Regions from separate parts of the Klebsiella sp. PK01 genome, predicted to be linked through region 2. Evidence: riboswitches for the same ligand, from Rfam matches in the RefSeq annotation. Region 2 holds a riboswitch; each other region holds the start of a gene.
What was found. A riboswitch is a leader RNA that binds a small molecule or an ion and turns the genes downstream of it on or off. The one in region 2 is predicted to bind thiamine pyrophosphate.
Positions count from the first base shown of each region.

Region 1: it holds a riboswitch for thiamine pyrophosphate, as region 2 does, so the genes downstream of both, thiC (phosphomethylpyrimidine synthase ThiC) here and thiM (hydroxyethylthiazole kinase) in region 2, are expected to answer to the same signal.
Region 3: it holds a riboswitch for thiamine pyrophosphate, as region 2 does, so the genes downstream of both, tenA (thiaminase II) here and thiM (hydroxyethylthiazole kinase) in region 2, are expected to answer to the same signal.

Region 1 is NZ_JBYEZM010000014.1:9,986-13,413, forward strand. Features, by position in the region: gene hemE (uroporphyrinogen decarboxylase) at 1-302, opposite strand, end outside; gene nudC (NAD(+) diphosphatase) at 343-1,116, opposite strand; gene AC22LX_RS24425 (Rsd/AlgQ family anti-sigma factor) at 1,207-1,704, shown strand; TPP riboswitch at 1,757-1,881, shown strand; gene thiC (phosphomethylpyrimidine synthase ThiC) at 1,971-3,428, shown strand, end outside.
Region 2 is NZ_JBYEZM010000002.1:466,934-470,361, forward strand. Features, by position in the region: gene fbaB (class I fructose-bisphosphate aldolase) at 1-235, opposite strand, end outside; gene thiD (bifunctional hydroxymethylpyrimidine kinase/phosphomethylpyrimidine kinase) at 384-1,184, opposite strand; gene thiM (hydroxyethylthiazole kinase) at 1,181-1,954, opposite strand; TPP riboswitch at 1,989-2,085, opposite strand; gene AC22LX_RS07450 (DUF1493 family protein) at 2,190-2,507, opposite strand; gene AC22LX_RS07455 (STM2901 family protein) at 2,507-2,968, opposite strand; gene AC22LX_RS07460 (hypothetical protein) at 3,276-3,428, shown strand, end outside.
Region 3 is NZ_JBYEZM010000001.1:392,582-396,009, reverse strand. Features, by position in the region: gene AC22LX_RS01855 (BamA/TamA family outer membrane protein) at 1-728, opposite strand, end outside; TPP riboswitch at 986-1,089, shown strand; gene tenA (thiaminase II) at 1,157-1,852, shown strand; gene AC22LX_RS01845 (ABC transporter ATP-binding protein) at 1,849-2,574, shown strand; gene AC22LX_RS01840 (ABC transporter permease) at 2,571-3,311, shown strand; gene AC22LX_RS01835 (ABC transporter substrate-binding protein) at 3,339-3,428, shown strand, end outside.

The sequences.
Region 1 (3,428 bases), on a different contig from region 2:
GAGGTGAAGCGCGGGCCTTCGCCAGCTTCAAAGTACAGCCCCAGCCCCATCGCATCCGGAATCGTCAGGATGTCCGAAAAGAGGATCGCCGCATCCAGCGGGTAACGGCGCAGCGGCTGTAGCGTTACTTCGCAGGCCAGCTCGGCATTTTTACACAGCGACATGAAATCGCCCGCTTGCGCGCGGGTGGCTTTGTATTCCGGGAGATAGCGGCCCGCCTGGCGCATCATCCACACCGGGGTGACATCAACCGGCTGGCGCAGCAGCGCGCGCAGGTAACGATCGTTTTTCAGTTCGGTCATTTTTACATTCCTTTAGCGTTGATGCGCCCAGTGTAACATGTCACTCGTACTCTGCCCGACACATCGCCACCGTATCTTCGATCAGGCGTCGCGCCACCGTGCCCGGCGGCGGCAGTAGCGGCAAATCGTCATAGCGATACCACTCTGCGCTCAGCAGCTCTTTCTTATCCACGACAATATCGCCGCTATCGTATTCAGCCATAAAGGCGGTCATCAATGATTGCGGGAAGGGCCACGGCTGGGAGGTCACATAGCGCAGGTTTTTCACCTTAATGCCGCTCTCTTCCATCACTTCGCGGGCGACCGCCTGCTCAAGGGTTTCACCCACTTCGACAAACCCGGCCAACACCGTATGGACACCATTACGATGGCGGGTATGCTGCGCCAGCAGAATTGAATCGTCGCGACGAATGGCGACGATAATGCAGGGGGCAATTTGCGGATAATAGCGCTCGCGGCAGTGGCCGCAGAGCATCGCCCACTCGGTTTTACTGACATGCATCGGGTGGCCACAGTAGCCGCAGAATTTATGCGATCGATAAAACTCGGCCAACTGGATCCCGCGCCCTGCTAATTGGAAAAGCCCAGGATCCTGATCCAACACCTGGCGCAGCGATCCCATATCATGGCGACGATCCTGACGCACCAGCCACACCGCTTCGCCTTGCCACTCGCCGAGATGTAGCGCGCGTTCACCGACAAGATCAAAATTTACCGCTTCGCCATGTGGTAATTCCCCTGCGGGAAGCCATAATTTTTGTTCGTGACTGACGATCCACCAGCCGCGATCTAATTTTTCAATAATACGATCCATATCTATTGCGCTACCTTCGTTTTACTGGCACTTTTAACATTATATTTACATTTGCTGAGCAACGTTATTTTTAATCTTGCGGAGTCAATCATGTTAAACCAGCTGGAAAACCTGACGGAACGTGTTGGAGGCAATAACAAACTGGTCGATCGCTGGCTGCTTGTGCGTAAGCATTTGCTCGTGGCTTACTACAACCTGGTTGGCCTGAAACCCGGCAAAGAGTCCTTTATGCGGCTTAATGAAAAGGCGCTGGATGACTTTTGCCAAAGCCTGGTGGATTACCTCTCATCCGGTCATTTTAATATTTATGAACGTATTATCGGAGAAATGGAAGGGAGTACCCCTCTTTTAGCCGCCACCAAAATCTACCCGCAGCTGGAAGCCAATACCCAGCAGATGATGGACTACTACGATACCTGCCTCGAAAACGCCATCGATCATGATAACTATCTCGAATTTCAGCAGGCGCTGTCGGATATCGGCGAGTCGCTGGAGGCACGCTTCGCGCTTGAGGACAAGCTGCTGGCGCTGGTCGTCGCTCACGATCGGAAAGACAGCGTTGGCGACAATATCGCGCCGACCGCTTGAGTTGTGAACCGTTAACGAGTAATTTACATACATTATCCCTCTGCGGAGGGATTTCATCTTGTCGGAGTGCCTATTTTCCACACGAAAGCTGAAGTGGAAAAGGCTGAGACCGTTTATTCGGGATCCGCGGAACCTGATCAGGCTAATACCTGCGAAGGGAACAAGAGTAAACTGCTGGTCGCACCTGCCCGTTACGGGTTGGTCGCATCTGTTACTCCATCCGTCGTCTGACAAGCCATCTCCTTTTTTTGTAACTGGAATGCGCTATGTCTACTACCAAACTGACCCGCCGGGAACAACGCGAACACGCGCAGCGATTCATCGATACGCTGGAAGGCACCGCTTTTCCCAATTCGCGCCGCATTTACATTCAAGGCTCACAGGCTGATATCCGCGTCCCGATGCGTGAAATCCAGCTCAGCCCGACGCTCATCGGCGGTGATAACGATAACCCCCAATACGAAGCCAACGAACCAATACCGGTGTACGACACCTCCGGGCCTTACGGCGACCCGGAGATCAACATCGATGTCCGCCAGGGACTGACAAAACTACGCCAGCGGTGGATCGACGCACGTAACGACTGCGCGCCGCTCAGCGAACGCAGCTCGGCATACACTAAAGCGCGGCTGGCCGACGATGGCCTCGATGAACTGCGCTTTGGCGGCCTGCTGACGCCTAAACGCGCCGTCGCCGGCAAATGCGTGACGCAACTACACTACGCCCGCCAGGGGATCGTCACCCCGGAGATGGAATTCATCGCCATTCGCGAAAACATGGGCCGTGAGCGTATCCGCAGCGAGGTGCTGCGCCAGCAGCATGCCGGAGAAGGCTTTGGCGCCCGTCTGCCGGACAACATTACCGCCGAGTTCGTCCGCGATGAAGTCGCTGCCGGGCGAGCCATCATCCCGGCCAATATCAATCACCCGGAATCCGAACCGATGATTATCGGCCGCAACTTCCTGGTGAAAGTGAATGCCAATATCGGCAACTCGGCGGTGACCTCTTCCATCGAAGAAGAGGTCGAGAAGCTGGTCTGGTCAACCCGCTGGGGCGCCGACACGGTAATGGACCTCTCCACCGGCCGCTATATCCACGAGACCCGCGAATGGATCCTGCGCAACAGCCCGGTGCCGATTGGTACCGTCCCGATTTACCAGGCGCTGGAGAAAGTTAACGGCATTGCCGAGAACCTGACCTGGGAAGCCTTCCGCGATACCCTGCTGGAACAGGCCGAACAGGGCGTCGACTACTTCACGATTCATGCCGGGGTGCTGCTGCGCTATGTGCCGATGACCGCGAAGCGGTTGACCGGTATCGTCTCGCGCGGCGGTTCTATCATGGCCAAGTGGTGCCTGTCGCATCATCAGGAAAACTTCCTCTACCAGCACTTCCGCGAAATCTGTGAAATCTGCGCCGCCTATGACGTGTCGCTGTCCCTCGGCGATGGTCTGCGCCCCGGCTCGATTCAGGATGCCAACGACGAGGCGCAGTTCGCCGAGCTGCATACGCTGGGCGAGCTGACTAAAATCGCCTGGGAGTATGACGTTCAAGTGATGATTGAAGGCCCCGGCCACGTGCCGATGCAGATGATTCGCCGCAATATGACCGAAGAACTGGAGCACTGCCACGAAGCGCCCTTCTACACGCTGGGGCCGCTCACCACCGACATCGCGCCGGGCTATGACCATTTCACTTCCGGTATCGGCGCGGCAATGATTGGC
Region 2 (3,428 bases):
GCTCTACGCCCTGGTCGACCGGCAGAATGGAAAGGTACCCCGTTCCGGCCAGACGCCCGGTATTGTAGAGGGTCTGCATATTACGCAGCACCGCAGGCGGGCGGTTGTTATCCACCATCACCCGGTCGACGTAATCCGCGCCCGGTAAATAGAGTTGATCGGCTGGAATAGTCATACAACGGTGCTGTAAAAGGCTGTCGGCATCTTTGCCAAGCAACTGCGTAATATCAGTCATAGCTATCTCCCGTAAGTGCTGGCCGCAGCCAGCATGTTTTATCCCAACCCAAAAATTTTGGGCAGGTTAAGCCTGGTACCGAGTTAGCATATTTTCCAGCCGGGAGCGCATTTTTTCAGTAGATTCTGCTGTCTCGTTTCACTGCCATTTACCACCAGGCGTGGAAATGATGTACCGGGCCGATACCGTGCCCCACTTCCAGCGAATCGGCCTGCGCCAGCGCCGCCGATAGCCAACCCTTCGCTTCGGCGACGGTTTGTCCCCAATCGGCATAGCGAGGACGCAGCGCCGCCAGCGCGGCAGATAACGTACAGCCGGTACCGTGGGTATTTTTGGTCTGCACACGCGGCGCGGTAAAGCGCTGTTCGCCTTCGCGGGTGAACAGCCAGTCCGGGCTTTCGGCGTCGTCCAGATGTCCGCCCTTCATTAATACCGCCCCGCAGCCTAATGCCAACAGCGCCCTGCCCTGTTCCAGCATCTCGCGCTCGCTTTGCGCATGCGGCGCATCGAGCAGCGCCGCGGCCTCCGGCAAATTCGGGGTGATCAGTGAAACGTGCGGCAGCAGGCGCTGGCGCAGCGTCGCAATTGCCGAGTGGGATAACAGCGGATCGCCGCTTTTCGCCAGCATCACGGTATCCAGCACCACGTTGGCAATTTGATAGCGGGCAAGACGTTCCGCCACCGCTTCAACGATATCGGTTTCCGCCAGCATGCCGATTTTCGTCGTATCGATTCGCACGTCGCTAAACACCGAATCCAACTGCGCCGCCACGAAGTCCGGCTCAATGCGGTATACCGACTGCACGCCGCGGGTATTCTGCGCCACCAGCGCGGTGATCACCGAGCAGCCGTAAGCGCCGAGCGCGGAGAAGGTTTTGAGGTCGGCCTGGATCCCGGCGCCGCCGCTGGGATCGGTGCCGGCGATGGTTAAGGCGTTAATCCGCTTCATGCCGCCACCTCCGCGTATAACGCGTCGAGGAATGCCGGGATAAAACTGCCGGGACCGCCGTGTCGCGCCGCTTCACCTCCCGCCATTTTCATCAGGCCGCAGGCGGCTGCTACGTTTTGCAGCCGATCGCCGGGCATCGCGGCGCTTGCCGCCACCACCGCGGATAACGCGCAGCCGGTCCCGACCACCCGCGTCATCAGGACATCACCGCCGCTCACGGCAAGCGTGCGCTCGCCGTCGCTGATGTAATCCACCTCGCCCGTCACCGCGACCACGGTATTGAGCTTGCGCGCCAGCACCTGGGCTGCGGGTAACGCCGCGGCGGCGCTGTCGGTGGTATCGACGCCGCGCCCACCGCCGCTATTCCCCGCCAGCGCCATGATTTCCGAGGCGTTGCCGCGAATCGCCGCAGGCCGCAGTTCCAGTAGCTCGCGACAAAAATCGGTACGCAGCGTCAGCGCGCCGACGGCAACCGGATCCAGCGTCCAGGGTTTTCCCGCCTGGCGGGCGCTCTGCGCCGCCGCTCGCATCGCGTTGGCGCGCTCAGTGGTTAAGGTCCCGACATTAATCAATAGCGCATCGGCAATGGCGGCAAACTGCGCGGCTTCCGTAGGATCAATCACCATCGCCGGCGAGGCGCCAATAGCCAGCAGGACGTTAGCGGTGAAAGTCTGGACCACATCGTTGGTCATACAGTGAACAAGCGGCGAAGAGGTGCGGAAAAGCTGCTGCAGGTGCGCGATATGCGCCGGATTTAGCGGTTCATGCATGGTTTGCTCCCGCCAGATGAGGAAGCAGCGCAGACCATGCGGTCTCTGACTTCCCTACGCTGGCATTATCCAGATCAGGTGGTACGGGTATTTCTCAGCCTTCACAAAGAAGGGCACCCCGAGTCATTTGGTACAAAATGGCGACTAACGTTCCGTTAATCTCTCTTCAGGATAGTAATGCCAGCGGTAAGTCTTGTAAACGGTAAAAGCGGTATGTCTCCCGGCGATATGTCCCTTAATCGTACAGCCATTCACCCGCTTTTGCGGACTCTACCAACATTTGTACTGTTAGCGGTTTAAGCGGCTTCTCTGGAGGCATGGAACCTAAAAACTCAGGTTCAAAGTAATAGATAATTTCGAAGCCATTCATTTTTACATTCCATTGTTTGAAATAGTAATCTAAAGTATCTTCTGCATCTTCCCAGATGATATTCAGCCCCCCCTTTGTTAATTCAGTATCTAACGTGACTTCTGGACGATCGCCAAAAAAACAGTATTTCTTATGGCTATGATGAGTATATATATAATCAATAATTTCTTGTTCAATGCTCATTAGAAGTATGTCCATGCAACTTTATGTTCTGGTTTAACAATCTTATTAAAATTTTCACCAGTATCAATTAGTATTGCTCTCGCATAATAAAATGCCATTGCCCACCCTATCCATGGTATGTAGCGGCCTATAACCGCGCCTAACTTATTAGTTTTCGACCAATGAAAGTCTTTCAGACCTTTACCCATAGGAGTGATCAACGAAATACCAACCGGCAAACGTACATTACTGAGTAGCTTACGAGACATTATTGAAACAATACTCGTTCCTTTAATTGCTGTACCTGGTTTAGTTCGCGTTGGTATCCAGGGTTGTCCGGTTAAGATAGCAGTTGCGGCTGTTGCCTCAATTTCAAGATGCTGACTCATCGCATCGATGAGAATCAACAGGAATAACTCCTCTGGTTTCAGATTCCAGTATCCTTTATAGAAGTACCCACTAATTTGTTCAACAGTATCCACTTCATAATCCCTTATGATCCTTGCATAAAGCGCCATCATAATGGCTGATTGGCACACCGTCATTACTCGTCATTGTATCATCCCCGTACGCTTGCCACAGAGACGCTCTTTTCGCCGCATTGTAAACGATTACACTATTTTTTAGTTATCCGTACGGCGGTTGATGTAGATCACAATTTGCTTAATCACCCTACGACATAGTTACCACGCGTTACGAATTAAGCACGCTAACGATCCCCGGACGATCGCCGCTGTCATGAATGTTCGTCGCATGTATAAAATAATATCTACGATAAGGTCGTTAATGATGAAAGTGAAACACGTCTCGATAATACTGCTGGCACTCAGCGCAGCCATCGCGGCCGGTTGCAGTTCGCCGGCGCAGCGTATGGCCGAGTGTGAAGCCCAGGGGGTCAGTAAAGACGCCTGTTATATTGCGGAACAAAACAAACAGGCTGCG
Region 3 (3,428 bases), on a different contig from region 2:
AGCGACAACTGATTGTAATGATAGTCGCCGCCGAGCAGAGCGCGGTAAAAACGGTACTCGCCTTGCAGTGATAACCCTTTCTTAGGATAGAAAAAATTATCAGTGGTGTCATATTCCGCCACCACGCCCAACGCCGAAGAGGTGCTGTTTTCCCCCAGAACCCGCTGCCACACCTTGTTAATCAGCTGATTGTCCGCAGTCACATCGGTGTGCGCATAGAATTGCGAGGCGCCAAGAAAAACCGGCGAGTCCCCCACGCGAAATAACAGCTTTTGTAGACCGCCATAGCCTTTGGTGTGGGTTTGCACCGCCACATTTTTGTTAAAACCGGCAATATCGCCCGAATAGATATCGAGATTGACATTGGCGTAGCCCGCGCCAACCAGGTAACGAATCCGGTCGTGATTCCACGTATGGCGATGCGCGGCGCCGATGAACCAGGTGCCATTTTGCGTCCCGCCGCCGCCGACCCCCGTTAGCGCTGGTGGAATAAAACGATCGCCCTCGCGGGAGCCTTTACCATGCAGAAATAAACCAAACAGACCGCCGCCGTAGCCGATAGCCGGCTCGGTGATCATTACCGGCACCGGCAAAAAACCGTAGGGGTTATCCTGCAGATACTGGCTCATATCAAGCATGCCATCTTCAGGATCGAACAATTGGGCGGCACGAGACGCGTCAGGCGCGAGGGCAAGCATCAGTAAAAGAGTAAGGCCTGCCAGCTTCATGCGGTCTCCAGCACTGACGCATTCATAAGGGGATATTAAGGGAATGTGCTAAAAATATATCGTAAGCCCTTGTTCTTCGCCAACTTACTCTCGCCTTACTTTGCTTATTTTTGGATAAAAAAGCGTGGTTAATCACACAAATTGATAAATATTATTTATCGATCTGGCGCATAACCACTCAAATGTGACAGTGTCACTACTATCGACGCTTTTTACCTTGTCACCGTTGTAATCAAAAAGTGAATGACGTATAACATGTCGCAACCGAGGGGTGTCCCGTGAGGGCTGAGATGGCGTAAAAACCGAACCCTTTGAACCTGATCTGGGTCATGCCAGCGAAGGGACGGGTCGGCATGTTCGCCAGTTTTCAGTTTTTACCTGTTCACACTTCTGCACGCCCGGATCTCCCCTTATTTTCAGGAGGTCCCATGATGATTCCCGCTTTTACCCAAGGTCTTTACGGTCGACTGCGTGAGCAGGCCGGTGGCGAGTGGCAACGCTATGTATCGCACCCTTTCCTCCAGCAATTAGCCGCGGGTACGCTGCCGCAGGCAGCCTTTCGTCATTATCTAACCCAGGATTATCTGTTCCTGATCCACTTCGCTCGCAGCTACGCCCTGCTGGTCAGCAAACTTCGCACGTTGCCGGAGATGCGCGCCGCCGCCGCCTCGATGAATGCCATCCTTGCTGAGCTACCGCTACATGTGGGCTATTGCGAGCAATGGGGGCTGAATGAAGACGCTATGGCCCTGCAAAGCGAAGCGATGGAAACCGTCAACTACACGCGCTACGTACTGGATATCGGCCACGCCGGCGACGCGTTGGATCTGCTGGCGGCGCTGCTGCCCTGCGTTGCGGGTTACGCGGAAATCGGGCTCGGTCTGCTGCACAACCCACAAACCAACTTGCACGATAATCCCTATGCTTCATGGATCCGCAACTACGGCGACGAGAGCTATCTTCAGGGCGTCAACGCGGCGATCGGCCTTCTGGAAACCCTCTGGCAACAGCGCGGCGCGGAATCACGGTTCGCCGAACTGAGCGACATATTTACTACCGCTACCCGGCTGGAAGGCAATTTCTGGCAGATGGGTCTGAATGCCGCCGGGCAGGTCCAGGCGTGATGGCGCCAGGCATTCACGTTCGCGATTTATGCCTGCGCTTTGGCACACGGACTATCTTTCGCGATCTCGCCTTTGATATTGCCGCCGGGCAATGGGTGTCGCTCCTTGGCGCCAGCGGCGCGGGCAAAACCAGCCTGTTGCGTATTATCGCCGGGCTGGCGGCGCCAACCCGCGGAACCGTCGTCGCCAGCGATGGCCTTCCCGTCACTACGCGACTGGCGTGGATGGGTCAAAAAGATCTGCTCTATCCGTGGCTTAATGTGCGGGAAAATGTCGCCCTCGGCGCCAGGCTGCGCGGTGAGAAGGTCGACAACGCCCGCGTCAACGAGCTTCTTGAGCAGGTAGGACTGGCCTCCTGCGCTGATGAACGCCCTGCCGCGCTGTCCGGCGGGATGCGCCAGCGCGCGGCGTTGGCGCGCACCCTCTATGAAGATCGGCCCATTGTGCTGATGGATGAACCGTTTTCCGCTCTCGATACCCTCACCCGCACACGCATTCAGAGCCTGGCCGCGCGCTTACTGACCGGACGAACCGTAGTGCTTATTACCCACGACCCGATGGAAGCCTGCCGCCTCAGCCATCGGCTGCTGGTGCTCTCGCCTGATGGTGAAATTGATGATAGCCATCATTTAAGTGGCGTTCCGCCCCGCGATCCGGATGATGGCGCGCTGTTGGCAAGTCAGGCGCAGCTGCTGCAGCAATTGATGAGGGCGAACGGATGAGGGGCAAGTTACTGCGCGGGTGCAGCGTATTTTGTGGCCTACTGTTGCTCTGGCAGTTGGCGAGCTACAGCGGCATTCCCGCCTTTTTGTTGCCTTCTCCGGCGGCGGTCGCTGAAGCGCTGTGGAATAACCGTAGTTATCTGGCCAGCCACACCCTGGTCACCCTGAGCGAAATTCTCAGCGGAATGGCGCTCGGCGTCGCGCTCGGTATGGTGCTGGCGCTTTGTATGACCATGTCGCCGCGATTACAGCGGTGGGTAATGCCGCTGGTACTGACCAGCCAGGCCATTCCGGTCTTCGCCCTCGCGCCGCTACTGGTGCTGTGGTTTGGTTTTGGTATGAGCGCCAAGGTCATGATGGCGGTGCTGGTTATTTTCTTCCCCGTTACCTCGGCTTTCTTTGATGGTCTGCAACGGGTCAATCGCGACTATCTCGATCTGGCCCGCACCATGGGCGCCTCCTTTGGCGCTCAATTGCGCCATGTCCGACTCATGGCGGCGCTACCCGCGCTAGGTTCCGGCCTGCGGATGGCCGCCGCCGTCGCCCCCATCGGCGCGATTATCGGCGAATGGGTCGGCTCCGCCGAGGGGCTTGGCTACGTAATGCTGAATGCCAATGCCCGCCTGCAAACCGATATCTGCTTCGCCGCCTTGTTCATTTTAGTGCTGCTGACCATCGCGCTGTGGTTGGCGGTCGACGCCTTTTTGCACCGGCTGATCGACTGGTCGCCGGAATAACTTATCAACAGATAATAAGGAAGAGATATGCGTATACCTCTGTTGGCCGGCCTCACTCTGCTGGTTTCCGGTCAGGCATCGGCAAATGAAAAGCTGACCCTGGTACTGGACTGGTAC